2 regions of the Paenibacillus sp. FSL K6-1566 genome follow, and region 1 is predicted to be linked to the other one. Evidence: riboswitches for the same ligand, from Rfam matches in the RefSeq annotation. Region 1 holds a riboswitch; the other holds the start of a gene.
What was found. A riboswitch is a leader RNA that binds a small molecule or an ion and turns the genes downstream of it on or off. The one in region 1 is predicted to bind ZMP and ZTP.
Positions count from the first base shown of each region.

Region 2: another riboswitch for ZMP and ZTP. It lies ahead of purT (formate-dependent phosphoribosylglycinamide formyltransferase); the one in region 1 lies ahead of rpiB (ribose 5-phosphate isomerase B).

Region 1 covers NZ_JBBOSR010000001.1:6,069,678-6,077,510, forward strand. Annotated here, with positions in the region: gene atpB (F0F1 ATP synthase subunit A) at 1-499, opposite strand, end outside; gene NST08_RS27280 (ATP synthase subunit I) at 535-912, opposite strand; gene NST08_RS27285 (AtpZ/AtpI family protein) at 905-1,138, opposite strand; gene wecB (non-hydrolyzing UDP-N-acetylglucosamine 2-epimerase) at 1,314-2,471, opposite strand; gene upp (uracil phosphoribosyltransferase) at 2,564-3,193, opposite strand; gene glyA (serine hydroxymethyltransferase) at 3,506-4,756, opposite strand; gene NST08_RS27305 (TIGR01440 family protein) at 4,922-5,506, opposite strand; gene rpiB (ribose 5-phosphate isomerase B) at 5,613-6,071, opposite strand; ZMP/ZTP riboswitch at 6,184-6,265, opposite strand; gene NST08_RS27315 (low molecular weight protein arginine phosphatase) at 6,400-6,987, opposite strand; gene NST08_RS27320 (manganese efflux pump MntP) at 7,167-7,730, opposite strand; gene NST08_RS27325 (L-threonylcarbamoyladenylate synthase) at 7,820-7,833, opposite strand, start outside.
Region 2 covers NZ_JBBOSR010000001.1:3,306,454-3,314,286, reverse strand. Annotated here, with positions in the region: gene NST08_RS14560 (MATE family efflux transporter) at 1-1,014, opposite strand, end outside; gene purT (formate-dependent phosphoribosylglycinamide formyltransferase) at 1,394-2,554, opposite strand; ZMP/ZTP riboswitch at 2,619-2,700, opposite strand; gene NST08_RS14550 (ATP-binding protein) at 2,914-4,359, shown strand; gene NST08_RS14545 (YdcF family protein) at 4,363-4,995, opposite strand; gene NST08_RS14540 (phytanoyl-CoA dioxygenase family protein) at 5,415-6,191, opposite strand; gene NST08_RS14535 (AraC family transcriptional regulator) at 6,315-7,217, shown strand; gene namA (NADPH dehydrogenase NamA) at 7,250-7,833, opposite strand, start outside.

The sequences.
Region 1 (7,833 bases):
AGTGCTTCAGGTAATGCTTGCGGTTCAGCTTCAGGCCCAGGTAGTTCATGAGCACAAATACGACAAGCGCCAGCCCCGCAGTAACGGAAATGTCCGCTGTTGGTGATTTCCACCACAAGACGTGAGCGTAGTGTCCCGGCTCGAGACCAACCGTAGCCTCAATTGTCTTACCGAAGACTTTGAAATCTGCCGGCAAGTCGGTGATAACCGAGAACGGCAAGCCGAGCAGGTTCGCTACGAAGATGAATAGAATCAGAGTCAGGCCCAGCGATATGTACGCCTTCCCCTTCTTCAGATCCATAGCGCTTGCTACGACACCCTGCACAAATTCCACTACCCATTCCATGAAGTTCTGCAGTTTGGAAGGGTTTTCGACAGATAGATTCCGAACAGCCAGACGCACAAGCACAAAGACAATGATCCCTGTAACCAGCAGCATCATGACAGCGGATAGATCCAGACGGAATCCACCTAAATCAATAATCGGTGATTCATGCATAGAATTATTTTCACCCCTTTCCAAGTTAGCGCTGATCAATGATTGTTTCTCAAACTGAATACAATGCTGACAGGAATGGTCAACAATTGGGGGATGAACAGACCGGCGATAGCGCCGCCGAGCGACACCTGTTCGAGCTTCGCCGCGAAGACGACGATCAGAAAGCCGATGCATAGTCTCGTGATGAAGCCGAAGTTGTATCTCTTCGGTTCAGGATTGACAGCCAATTGTGCCAGCTGCTGCACTTTCATGGAAAGGAAGCGAACATTAAACAATCCCGCCGCCATGCCCATGATCATCCCCACGATGACGGGGCGATATTCCGGGTAAAGAGCCCATCCCAGAAACAAGGCAGACAATAAGAGCAATGATACTCTAAATACAGCGTTCACAATGGAAGTCAGATCATTCACTTTGTGCCCCCAGAAACTTTTTAATGAGAAGAGCAATATTCAAAATCCCTATAAAGAGCCCTAAAACGGTTCCAATCGCCAACCAGTATCTGGGCCCGTCCAGCCATTCGGCCAGCCACTTGCCTGTCAAAAAACCGATTACGATATACACGGCCAGTAATCCACCGGCCCCGCTGATATACAGCGCTATCAACCAAGGGTTGTCTTGACTATTCGGATTTTTCATATAAACCTCTAATCCCAACTCATTTTACTGAATATGACAAGACTTTGTCAATGAATCGATTTTTTGATTTTCCGTGTAAAATCGGGCGTTTTGGGCTCCCTAAACTGCGCAAAACGCCGCGGTAACCGTACAGTTCAACTGTATGCTGTCCCCTTGCGAATCAGAATGCGGCAAACTATGCCTTTGTGAACATTCTGTGAAATTCTTCAGGGCGTTCTTTGAGGATGCCAAAATGGTGCAAAATCGCATTGACAATCCGCTGGGAAGCTTGTCCATCGCCATATGGATTCGCTGCCTTGCTCATCTTCTCATACAGCGCATCATCCGTCAGAAGAGCCTTAATCCGACTATATACCTTCTCTTCTTCCGTCCCTACCAGCTCCAGCGTTCCGGCCTCAATGCCCTCCGGACGCTCGGTCGTATCCCGGAGCACCAGCGTCGGTACGCCGAAGGAAGGCGCCTCCTCCTGCATGCCGCCGGAATCGGTAATGATGAGGTGCGTATGCGGGTAGAAATTGTTCATATCCACCACATCCAGCGGATCAATCAGCTTGATGCGCGGATGGTCGCCCAGAATCCGGTGAGCCGGCTCCTTCACCGCAGGACTCGGGTGAACCGGATAGACGATCGCAATATCCTCGAACTCATTGGCAATGCGCTTCACAGCCTCGAAAATTTGACGATGCGGCTCCCCGTGGGATTCCCGGCGGTGCGCCGTCATCAGGATCAGTCGTTTGCCCTCGGCCCAATCCAGCACCGGATGCGTATAGTCGTCACGTACCGTATATTGGAATACGTCCGTAGCCGTATTGCCCGTTACATAAATGCGCGACTCCGGCTTGTTCTCTCTGCGGAGATTGTCCGCGGACCATTCGGTCGGCGCGAAATGGACATCCGCCAATACGCCGGTCAGCTGCCGATTCATCTCCTCCGGATACGGAGACAGCTTGTTCCATGTCCGAAGGCCGGCTTCGACGTGGCCGACCTGGATCTGCTGCAGGAAGGCCGCATAGCTCGCCAGGAACGTCGTCAGCGTGTCGCCGTGCACGAGCACGATATCCGGCTTAGCCTCGCGCAGCACCGGCTCAAGACCTTCCAGAACGCGAACGGTGATTTCATTTAATGTCTGGCGTTCCTTCATGACGTCCAGATCATAGTCAGGAACAATCTTGAACACCTCAAGCACCTGATCCAGCATCTGTCGGTGCTGGGCCGTAACGCACACCACGGATTCAATATGCTCTGGGTGACGCTGCAGCTCCAAAATGAGCGGCGCCATCTTGATCGCTTCAGGGCGCACCCCGAATATGGTCATCACTTTCACTTTAGACATGGCTGATATTACCTCTCCTTATCATCCTTGCTTCCGATCCCGCCGGCCTCCCTGGTCAGGCAAGCCGGTTAGCGGACAGTCAGCGGATTCTATTATTTCGTCCCGTAGAGCCGGTCTCCCGCATCGCCTAAACCAGGTACGATGTATCCATGGTCGTTGAGACCCTCGTCCAATGCAGCAACATAGATGTCCACATCCGGGTGCGCTTCCTGGACCGCCTTAACGCCTTCCGGCGCGGCTACGAGATTCATCATTTTAATCTGGGTGCAGCCCCGCTTCTTCAAGACGTCGATCGCAGCAATCGCGGAGCCTCCTGTTGCGAGCATCGGGTCGATTACGATCAATTCTCTTTCGGTCACATCAGTCGGCAGCTTCGTGTAGTATTCCACGGGCTGCAGCGTTTCCGGATCACGGAACAAGCCGACGTGCCCGACCTTTGCTGCCGGCAGAAGCTTGACCACCCCGTCCAGCATGCCTAAACCGGCACGGAGAATCGGCACCAGCCCGAGCATGCGGCCCGAGATAACCTTGCCTTCGGTTTCGGCGACCGGGGTTTGGACGGAAATCGTTTCAAGCGGAACCTCCCGCGTGATTTCATAAGCCATTAATGTCGCGACCTCATCTACAAGCTCGCGAAAGTCTTTTGTGTTAGTCCGCATATCGCGAATAAATGTTAGTTTGTGTTGAATCAACGGGTGATCACAAATCACCAATTTTCCCATGTCAGGTCCCTCCGGTTGGATACAAATATGTTTTCAATATGGGCGTATAATATGGTAAGCTCCATAAATCCTGTCTATTATATCATTCCCTCCGGCCATTTGACACCCGCATAGGTCATGTTTCTTTCGACTCGAAGGGCACGTTAAAGCTCCTCGCCACCCACCCTATATACGGTTCCCATTTTTTCCAACAAAGATGCTCCTTCCAGGATTCAAACGACCTGCCTCTCGCAGCCGAAACCCTCCATATGCAAAAAAAGGGTATTCCTGCAGGTTCATAACCCTGAGGAATACCCACCCCGTCGATCCCGATTAGTACTTGAGGTCCGGATACAGCGGATACTGATCCGTCAGCTCGGCAACCATACGGCCTGCTTTCTCGAGCGTCGCCTCATCCTTCGGAGCCTTCAGCGTCATCGCGATGATCTTCGCGATGGTCACCATGGCCTGCTCATCCATGCCGCGCGACGTAACCGCCGGCGTACCGATCCGAATGCCGCTGGTAACGAACGGGCTGGTCGGGTCGAACGGAATCGCATTTTTGTTGACGGTGATGCCGATCGAATCCAGCACCTTCTCCGCATCCTTGCCGGTGATATCCAGATTGCGCGTATCCACCAGCATCAAATGGTTATCCGTTCCGCCGGAAACGATGTTCAGGCCTTCCTCAATCAGCGTGTCGGCCAGTACCTTCGCATTGTTCACGACATTTTGAGCATAGGTCTTGAAGGACGGATCCAGCGCTTCGCCAAGAGCAACAGCCTTCGATGCGATGACATGCATCAGCGGTCCGCCCTGCGATCCCGGGAATACGGCCTTGTCGATCGCTTGCGCCCAAGCTTTTTTGCACAGAATCATGCCGCCGCGCGGCCCGCGGAGCGTCTTATGCGTCGTTGTGGTCACGAAATGCGCGTGCGGAACCGGATTCGGGTGAAGACCAGCCGCAACAAGACCTGCGATATGAGCCATATCGACCATAAACAGCGCGCCGACATCACTCGCGATCGCGGCCAGCTTCTCGAAATCAATGATGCGCGGATAGGCGCTGGCACCGGCAACGATCAGACGAGGGCGATGCTTGAACGCCGCTTTGCGGACTTCATCATAATCAATGAGGAACGTGTCCTCTTGAACGCCGTAAGCCACGAAATTGTACAGCAGACCGGAGGCATTGACCGGGCTTCCGTGCGTCAGGTGACCGCCATGGGCAAGGTTCATGCCAAGTACGGTATCGCCAGGCTTGAGCGCTGCAAGGTATACCGCCATATTCGCCTGCGCGCCGGAGTGCGGCTGCACGTTGGCATGATCGGCTCCAAACAGTTCCTTCGCACGGTCACGAGCGATATCCTCGACAATGTCGACACGCTCGCATCCGCCGTAGTAGCGTTTGCCAGGGTAGCCTTCCGCATATTTATTGGTGAGGACGGTGCCCATCGCTTCCATGACCGCTTCGCTGACAATATTCTCCGATGCAATCAGTTCGATATTGCTGCGCTGGCGCTTCAGCTCCAGCTCCATCGCTTCAAGTACAGCAGGATCGTTCTTACGCAAATGTTCCATCATTTTTATATCCTCCTATGATCCAAAATCTTACTATAAATATTCTGTTTCCGTATTACACAGGGCCAACTACCAAATGGGATGTGGGGCAGTACGTGAAATGTTTCTACAATCGCTGTTGCTCCCTACAAACAAGCAAAACAGGATGTCCAAGCCGTTCCAATCGAATCAATTGCATGATCCGGAATCCGCATCCGGCACCTGGCGATAAACGGCCCGCTCTCCGCCGATCAGCTTCGGCCGGGTATAGGCGGCCGTAACCCGAGCCTCGCCGATATACCGCTCACTCGGCCTAAAGGGAACCGCCACGCTGCGCAGATGCATGCCGATCAGCGTCTCGCCGATGTCGATACCCGCATGCGCCTGAATGGATTCCGCCAGGCAAGGCTGCTTCATGCTGCGGTAGGCGCTGGCTGCCATGGAGCCGCCGGCTCCCGGAATCGGCACAGCCGCCACTTCCGTCAAGCCAAGCCGCTCGAGCAGCTCGCGCTCAACGACCAGCGCTCGGTTCAGATGCTCGCAGCATTGGAAGGCAAGCGAGAATCCGTACTCCGCCTGAACCTCGGCAATGCCGTCAAGCAGCTGCTGCGCCGTCTCCAACGCGCCGCCTGTCCCGATCCGCTTGCCCGCAACCTCGCTCGTGCTCGCGCCGACGACCAGCACCTTGCCCGGTCCAAGCTTCGCCGTCTCGGCGAGCTCGCGGACGATTCGGGCGGTCTGCCCGTTTAAGGAAATGTTGGAAGCATCGCTCATGCCACAGTCCTCCCTTAATAGTCTCTACGTCGCTTCATGCCCTAAGTCCCTCACATGAAGGGAACTCTCTGAATGCAGCCCCAACACCTTTTCGGAGAGAAACGTCCTATCCGTTCTTTAGGTAGCGTTCCTCGATCGCCTTGATCTTGTTGACGCGGCCGACATGACGCTCGCCGTGACTGAACTCGGTTGTCAGCCAGGCGCTGACGATTTCCGCAGCAAGACCAGGGCCGACTACGCGTTCGCCGAGCGCGATCACATTGCTGTCGTTATGCTCGCGCGTCGCTTTGGCCGAGAACACATCATGCGTCAGGGCGCACCGGATTCCCGGCACCTTGTTCGCCGCGATGCTCATGCCGATGCCGGTTCCGCAGATCAGAATGCCGCGATCGGCTTCGCCGGACATGACCTTCTCGCATACCGGCAGCGCATAGTCCGGATAGTCGACGGAATCGGAGCAGCCGCAGCCGAGATCCTCCACCTCATGTCCAAGGCTTCGAATAACCTCCATAATCTCCTCTTTCAGGCGAATGCCCGCATGATCCGTGCCTAGTGCAATTTTCATCGATGAAACCCCCTCATATGTTCGCTTTCGCGTGATTAGCTTGTTTCATTATAACCCAAATATCCCGCAAAAGACGAAAAAAGAGCAGTCGGCGCACACGTAGTGCTCCAATGCTCTTTGCCCAGGCGACCGGCCGTATACTCCGGTGCTCCACCGTGGTTTCATCCACTTCGTCGCCAGTTACACCGGATCTATTGTTGTTTCCCCTACATCTTAAATCAATCGTCCGGGAAAGGCAAGCGGCTTTTTTAGCCACGCCTGCAGCTGTGCCTTTTCCACTCACGTGCTCTGATGCCAGAGTCATAATTCATCCGCCCGCAGCAAGCGATTACGCCTGCCCGCCCGCATTCAGCTTGTCCAACAAACGAAAGAGCGCCGTCCGAATCTCGGCTGCGGTCGCTTCATACTCTTCCTTCGTGCCGCCGAACGGGTCCGAGATATCAAAGCTCGGAATGCGCTGGCGAAGCTCAATCAACCGTTCGCGATCCTTATCGCTGACATTTTGACCAAGCGCTCGGGCCAGCTCAATCGATGCGTACAGACTGTCTTGCTCCTGCAAATCTGCAAGCACCTTGCTGTCATTCTCAACATATTCCTTTAAGGTATGCATTTTATCGGCCGCGTGAGGAAACTGCCGAATGGCATATTGCTTATGCGATTGGGTTAGAGTCAGAACGAGATCAGCCCATTCCACCAGCTCTGAGGTGAGCGGCTTGGATACGAGCTCGTCCCGGATATCCTGATCCCGCAGTACGGATTCCGCATGATGGGACACCGGCATGCCATCTATCGCCGATACGCCGGCGGATCGCACCTCCAGCGGAATGCCCCGCTGCTTCGCCAGCTTGCGCAGCATCCCTTCGGCCATCGGACTGCGGCAGGTATTTCCGGTGCAGACAAATAGTATCTTTTTCACAGTCTTAAGGCTCCCTCCCGTCAGTATTAGGTCACTAGGGATATTGTATCAAATCTCATCACAAATTTCGCAACTTCTATATTACTCGGACAAATGATTCCATAAAAGTTACTACTCTGCCGGTCAACGAATTCCCGCATTCATCCTCATTTCATATCCGGTGTGCCTTACCGCCCGTATCAGACAATAAACATCACGCCGAACACAACCAAAATAAGTCCTCCCAGCATCTCGCCGTACTCGCCCAGCTTGCTGCTGACCTGACGGCCCAGCATCAAACCGAGAATCGACATCAAGCCGCCGACAACCCCGAAGGTTACAACGATCAGCGTTACATCATGCACGAACATGCCCAGCGATAATCCGACCGAGAACGAATCGATGCTGACGCTAAGCGAGAACAACAGCATACCCAGCAGTGCGGATGGATGAACGAGCTTGCCCTCGCCTCCGCGAAAAGCGTTATGGATCATATGGCCCCCGAGCAGAACCAGCAATCCGCCGGCGGCAAGCCCGGTAACCTGTCCCAGCAGCAATCCGACATAACGGCCGGCAGCCAGCCCCAGCAGGGGCATCAGCATATGAAACAGGCCGATCAGAAAGCTCATGCCCAGCATATGACGGTGGCGCAGCCCGCCTCGCAAACCGACTCCGATGCCAAGCGAAAACGCGTCTAGCCCAAGTGCAACCGCCATGAGCAGAATCGCCGCAAGCTGTCCCGATTGGACAGACGCCTCCAACATGCCCATTCCCCCAAGTCTCATGGTCTTGTACACCATATGCGGACAAGGGATAAATGATTCCTGATCGGCTTTGGAAAAAAAGGCTGCGGTTAATGATCCACGT
Region 2 (7,833 bases), 2.8 Mb from region 1:
GACGGCGGCCGGACCTGCAACAATAACAAGCACCCCCACCAGGATGCTAAACGATCCCGAGAGCAAAATGCATTGCTTGACGCCTAGCCGAATCCGGTCGATCCGGTTCGCCCCGAAATTTTGCGCCGCAAAGGTTGCCATCGTAACGCCGAAGGAGTTCATCGGTTGGGTAGCGAGCATATCGATCTTCTGAGCCGCTGTGTAAGCCGCAACTGACAGTGCGCCAAGACCGTTCAGCGTAATCTGAAGAATAATCGCCCCGATGGCGATGATCGATGCCTGAAAGCCCATCGGGAAGCCCACCCGCATATGCTGGCCAATAAACGTCCAATCGATCGACCAGTCGGCCGTTTTGAACTGCAGCAACGGAACCTTTTTATGGATATAGATCAGGCAGAGCAGACAAGAGAACAGCTGTGAGATGACAGTTGCTAGCCCGGCACCCGCTACGCCCATCTTAAAGACGAGTATAAACACGAGATCCAGCACAATATTCAGAATACTTGCGATAACCAGAAACAATAGCGGAGTGCGGCTGTCCCCGAGCGCCCGAAGCAGGTTGGCCAGCAGGTTGAATAACACCGCTGCGCCGACGCCAGCATTGATTACGATCAAATACGAATAAGCATCATCCAATATTTCAACCGGCGTGTTCATCATGACAAGGGCAGGCTTCGTAAACACGATACTAAGGATGGTCAGGACGATCGTGAAAACGATACTGATCCAAAAGCTCGTGCCGACGCTTTTACGCACACCAGCAATATCCTTTGCCCCGAACCTCTGCGCGGTAATGATGGAGAGGCCTGCCGTCAGGCCTTGCGCAAAGCCGATAATAAAAAACATAATGCTTCCGGTCGAACCGACGGCCGCCAGTGCGTTCACGCCGATCGTGCGTCCGACAATGAGCGTGTCGGCCATATTGTAGAATTGCTGAAACAGATTGCCGATTAACAGCGGGATCGTGAACATGATGATCAGTTTAATCGGACTGCCTTGTGTCATATCTTTCATGAGTGCTCTCCTATGATGTGAAGTTCGCCATTCAACATCTTTTTTCTAATATGTATGGTTTCCTGCTGCACACCGGGTCGCTTATCGGGCGATGGGTCTTCCGGGCAGCACGAATGCTGTTTTCTTGTGTATCTTATCATGAACAACGGCAAAAGTGATGCAGGTTTATATTCAAAATCTAAATAATTTCCATGGCACTGCCTTTCCGATCATCGTATGGCCATTCGTAGATAGGGATCTAACGTATCCTCTTATGGAAAAGAGGCCAGCCGTTGGCAATCCGGCTGACCTCTCGCTATTGGGCAGTATTGCATTCTTCAAATGGATTTGATATCAAGCATAAGCGGATAAGGCGCACTTCGGAAGAAGGCTAACACCGTTATGCTTCTTCCACCCCAAGCTTGTCCAATGCCTGTTTGGCACGAGATCGCGCTTCCTCCACCTCGCCTGCGGTCGACAAGGCCACCGCTACTCTTCTGCCAGCCTTTGTCACAGGCTTGCCGAATAGACGAACCTGTGTGCTCGGTACCGCGAGCGCCTGCTCGGCGCCCGTAATCTTGTAGTTTTCAAGCTCACCCGGTGCTTTCAACGGACGGCTGGCGCCCGGGGTGATCAGCACGATTTCCGGAATCGGGTAACCGAGGATGGCCCGGACATGAAGCGCGAATTCGGACAGATTTTGCGTGACCAGCGTAACTAATCCGGTATCATGCGGGCGAGGCGATACCTCACTGAAATATACTTGATCCTCGGTCAGAAACAGCTCGACGCCGAACAATCCGAAGCCGCCCAATTCATCGGTAATGGCCCTCGCAATGCGCTCGGCTTCCTTCATCTGCTGCTCGGATATCGGATGAGGCTGCCAGGATTCGATATAGTCACCGCTTTCCTGCACATGTCCGATCGGCGGACAGAAGCTTGTCCCGCTCACCGAACGAACCGTTAACAGTGTGATTTCCGACTGGAAGGTGATGAACTCCTCGATGATCACCCGGCCGTTCTGTACGCGCCCGCCTTCCATTGCATTGTTCCAGCATGATTCAATGTCGCTCTCCGATCGGCAGACGCTCTGCCCTTTCCCTGAAGAGCTCATAAGCGGCTTAATTACGCAAGGAAAGCCCATCTCCCTTACCGCGACCTCGAATTGTTCATAGTTATCCGCAAAGCGGTATCCGGCCGTCGGCAATCCGAGCTTCTCCGAAGCAAGCCTGCGGATGCCCTCCCGGTCCATCGTCAGCTTGGCCGCTCTTGCGGTAGGAATGACGCGGAAGCCCTCCTCCTCCAGCTTCACTAACTCGGATGTGGCCAAGGCCTCAATCTCGGGAACGATCAGATCAGGCTGTTCCCGCTCGATGACTTCCCTCAGCTTGGCGCCGTCGAGCATATCGATGACGTAATGGCGATGCGCGACGTGCATGGCAGGCGCGTCGGCATATCGGTCTACCGCCACGGTCTCCAAACCTAACCGCTGCGCTTCGATAATGACTTCCTTTCCGAGTTCTCCGGATCCCAGCAGCAGCATTTTTTTCGTTTTATACATCGTTCTCCAGTCCCCTTTTCAAAATAGAAATATTAAAAAGAGGTAAGGGAAAATAAACTTCCCTTACCTCTGCCCAGGCGTACGGCTGTCGTCATCCATGTGCTCCCTCATGGTTCCCCCATGCAGCGCCAGTCACACATCGACCTACTCATTGTCAGCTAAATCATACTGAATATTGAGCATGAATGCAATATGAATGCAATATGACCGCTCATGACAATCACCGAAAGCGGCCACTGACCAATCCGTTCCATGCGCGCAAGTTACCAAATCTATCGCCCTTTCATTGATGAAAGCGCATCCAGCACATATAATAGGGGGGTGATCAAACCTTACAGTCAATTGAAAGGAGACTTGCCGTGCTCCCCTATTCTGTCCAGCGTCAGGACTTTGCTTTTGAACACGCCATCATCGGAATGGCCATCGTTTCAATCGACGGAGAAGTGCTTCAAGTCAATTCGGCTTTGTGTGAGTTATTGGGCTGCTCCAAACAAGAATTAATGGATGGAGCGCTGAAAGCGACGAACATCGGCGGAATTCAGGAAGTGATTAGGCACAAGGCGGGAGATTTCCAGCTCAAGCCTTCTCAGGTGACCGCACTCCAAGTTGGCATGAAATACGAACATCCTGCCGGACGGAATCTGGATTTGAAGCTTCACTTTTCGGCATCCGCTGAAGCGCAATCGCCGTTCCGCCATTGCTTGGTCCAATTTGAGAACCTCACCCCTGTTTACGAGCTGCAGGAACAGCTGACACAGAAGGAAATGAAACTGGTTGAGAAGGAAGAAGGCTTCCTGCAGCTGCTGGAAGAGCTCCCGCTTTCCGCGCTCATTACAAAGTACGGCATGATCCAGTACGCAAATCAAGCGACGCTACGGCTGCTTCACGCCTCGAATGTCTCCGATGTGCTCGGAATTTCAACCGATGTCGTGGTAGATCCCTCTTCGCATCATAAGCTTGCAAGGCGAAGAACGCGTTATGCGGAATATCGGGAAATCGGACCCGTTACATATCTTATCCGCTGTTTCGACGGTCAACAAAAAATCGTCTCCGGTATCACGCTGGTCACCACCTATAGAGGCGAAAAGGCCGCGCTTAGCATATTCAAAGATATCACAGAGCAGAAGATGGAAGAGGATCGCATCATGCAGTCCGAGAAGCTGACGACAGCAGGACAATTGGCAGCAGGAATCGCGCATGAGATCCGTAACCCGCTCACGTCAATTAACGGCTTCATTAAACTCCTTCGTTCGTCGGAGCAAAGCAATAAGCTGTATTTCGATATCATCGAATCGGAACTCAAACGGATCGAGCTGATCGTCAATGAACTGCTGGTGCTATCCAAGCCGGAAACCTCCCATGTCAGCAAGCCATTTGACGTGCTCGGCATCGTCGAACAAATCGTTACCCTGATGAAGGTCCAGGCTGCGCTGAACAATATCGAGATCATCCCGCGTTTCCCAGCCGAGCCCGTGTACGTTCACGGCGAAGCGAATCAACTGAAGCAGGTATTCATCAATTTGCTGAAGAACGCCATGGAGGCGATGGATCAAGGAGGAACGATCACGCTGACCATTCAGCAAAGCGACAGCGATGTCCATATCATCGTCCAGGATGACGGTATCGGCATGACGCCAGAGCAGATCCGGTCGTTGGGACAGCCATTCTATACAACGAAGGACAGCGGAACCGGGCTCGGATATATGATCACGAAAAACATCATCCACAATCACGGCGGATCGATCCATGTGGAGAGCTCCCCGGAGCAGGGCACCAGCTTTACGATTCAGCTGCCCGCTTTATAGATATTAGCGAAAAGGCGACAGCACGACATAACCGGTGTAATAAAACATCTCCCGAAGCAGGAATGGAACCTTGCTCCGGAAACTTTGATATGCACTTCGATCCGTTGGTGACGGATATGCCTTCATTCCGTAATCGTCCGCCATCGTCATCGCCCGCTTCATATGAAGCGGGTCGCTGACGATCAAATACGTGGACAAACCTTCTTGTTCACCGACCGCTTGGGCATGGGACAGGTTCTCTTCCGTTATCTTTGACACCGTTTCGATCAGAATGTCTGCTTCCGGAACTCCCCGGGCAATCGCGTAATCCCGGGCAACCTCGGATTCCGCCGACTCAAGGTCCGATCCCCGTCCCCCCGTAAAGATCAGCTTATCCACATACTGATGCTTATACAGCCATAAGGCATGATCAATGCGTCCCTGGAATACGGGGGAGGGTTTATCGCCCCACACGGCCGCTCCAAGCACAATGGCGGCATCGGATTTTACAGGCTCGGTCTTTGCTCCGTAAGTCCATATGGCGACGGCCGCATAAACCATATATGCCATGATAACGGCAGCAGCTGAGAGGACGATTCGCCGGATCGTCTTTCTTCGGCTTCCTACGACTTTGCGAGACCGATTTACATTATTCACAAAATCCCCCCGATCTTCCTCGAAAGCCTTTTCGCAGTAAAGCGTTGATTTTTAAATTGATAGGAGCTGAATCCGTTCAATACGACTCCATTCTACCATACCGGTCCTCTCCCCCGGTATTTTCATTAGGTTATAAGCTCCTTTACCGGCTTAAGTCCACTAGGTGCGAGGATCAAGGTCGGGTTAGATGTGAGCGATCGATGCACGGATTAGATATACGGGATTAGATGAATGGGCTAGAGGTAAGATCGAGGTGGAGCGGCTCGAAGCCGGAGCAGCGACTAGATCGAGCTAGCCACGACGCTTGCCACGCAAAATGAAAAAACAGGGATTCAAAGCATCCCTGTTTAACCGTCGCCTTTAGCTGAGATTTATCCTTTCTTCTCATCCGAATACAATTCTTTTCAGCCATGACATTGCTAGCCCACGATCTCGTACTTCGGCTTCACGTTATTAAAGTCGGGATTTTCACCGCTAACCATCAGCCCCATCCCCCAATCAAAGTGAACATTGGCCGTCGGCAGATCCGATGCATCCCGATATTGGAACAACACGTTTCGCCTTGTTCGCTCGCTGCGGTTTACGTCCGACCCATGGATGGTCAGATAATTGAAGAAGAGCACATCTCCCGCCGAGGCTGGACAAGGCGTCCCTGACGATATCGGGTATTCCTTGTGGTTCAGGTAATACGAGCCTACATGAGGAAGTATTCCTTCTTTGTGGGAACCGGGAACGACACTCAGGCATCCGTTCTCCGTATCCGCATCATCCAGGTGAATGCTTGCCGCAAGCATGGTATGATCACGATGAGGGAAGTAAGGATAATCCTGGTGCATCGGAAAGGCTGCCCCGTTTGAGGGAGGCTTCACCAGCATTTTGGAATGATGAAGCTGCACATTCGGTCCGATAATTTGCTGCAGTACGGCGGTCATTCGCGGGTGGATGGCGGCGCGCATGAAAGCGGCATCATGATAGTGTACGTCATGAAACCCTTTCAGCACGAGCTTCTTCAGCTGCTCGGGAGGCAGATAATCGCCCTGCCAAGCGTGGTTCTGATCCGCCTTGGCGCGCGCCGCCCTCCGGATAATCTTCTCAACCGCTTCCCGCATCTCTTCCACTTCCGCCGGATCGAACACGTTCCGGACCAGCAGATACCCATAATCTTTGTAAAATTGGACATCTTGTTCATTAATCATGCCTTAGAAACCCTCCTCAATCTTGTTTTGGTTCTGGTTTCATTATAGGCAGCTCATGCATCGACGTATTTGCACAGCGAGGACCACAATTTGTACAATTACGCCAAGGAGGTGTTCATAACGATGATTCAATGGACCCACAGCGAGGAGCGGCTCAATCGGTATGCCGGGCATCTGCCGGGCGAGCGTCTTTCCTTTCTCGTACATTATTGGGGAAGCGTCCGGAATTTGGCTACCAATGCGATGCATAAGCATTCCTTCCTGGAGATTTGTTACGTTGACAATGGCGAAGGCATCTATACTGAAGCCGGCGTCGATTTTCCCTTGCGACAAGGCACAGCCTTTTGTTCAAGGCCAGATATTTACCATCGGATCCAAAATGTCGATCAACTGGATCTGTTATTCGTTGCTTTTGAAGTCAGAAACCATCCGGCTGAGGATCACGCCATGAACTACTTGCGTGTCCTGGAAGGAGGGCCGGTATGGATTGAGGATGCCCGCGAAGCGCCGTCAATCCATCTGTGGAAATCGCTGCTCATCCATGAACAGCCAGGCCAATCACTGCCGGTTACGCTCTTGCCGCCCCTCGCGCATGCGCTGCTTGAGTCTTTTTCCGTCATGTTCGGCAAAAAGGACACGCTCCCGAAAGGGCCGGAAATCTCCACCGGTTTCTCCCACTCCGCCCAGCTTGTTCAGCGGGCAAAGCTCTACATCAGGGATAACTTGGGCCGTCAGCAGCTGTCTTTAAGCGAGGTTGCACGATTTTTGAATATATCCCCTCGCCAGCTGTCGCGATTGTTCGCAACCTGCATCCATGAGTCATTTTCCAGCTTCGTCCGAACGGAGCGAATTCGAGCCGCTGAGCTTATGCTGACGATTTCTGATGAACCGATTAAGCTGATTGCCGAGCGTACCGGCTTTTCGTCCGTCCATTACTTCACGAGATTGTTTACCATGACGAAGGGCGTACCACCGGCAGCATACCGCGCTAAATTTAAAGCAGTCTTGGCAGCACGTACCGAATAACAGCTCATCGATTCGGCTTGATCGTTCTGCTGTTAACCCTCTGTATATCCGGTGGTGAACCATTGATTACGGTATGGGGCCGGCTCAGGTATGGTTTCTCCCAGCTGCTCGGCTGCCGTCCGTGGCCAGAACGGGTCTTTCAGCAGGGCACGGCCAACCGCGATGAGATCGGCCTGACCTTTGCGGAGGATCTCTTCAGCCTGCTTCCCGCAGGTAATCAACCCGACTGCAGCGGTCGGCATTCCAATCTGACGGCGAATCGCTTCCGCATAGGCAACCTGATAGCCTGGATATACCTCCGGTTTTTGATCGGTTACGCCCCCGCTGCTCGCGTCGATGAGGTCGACCCCTTGCGCTTTCATCCGCTCGGCAAAGTCAAGGTGATCCTCGATATGGTTCCCATGAGGATGGTATTCTTCCGCAGAGATTCTCACGAATAGAGGACCGTTCCAAACCTGCCGCACCTTCTCAAGGGTCCTCCCGAGGAAGCGGTACCGATTCTCCCTTGAACCTCCATACATATCCTCTCTCTGATTGGTCAAAGGGGACAAAAAGTCATTGATGAGGTAACCGTGAGCGCCGTGAAGTTCTATGACGTCAACGCCTGCTCGCCTAG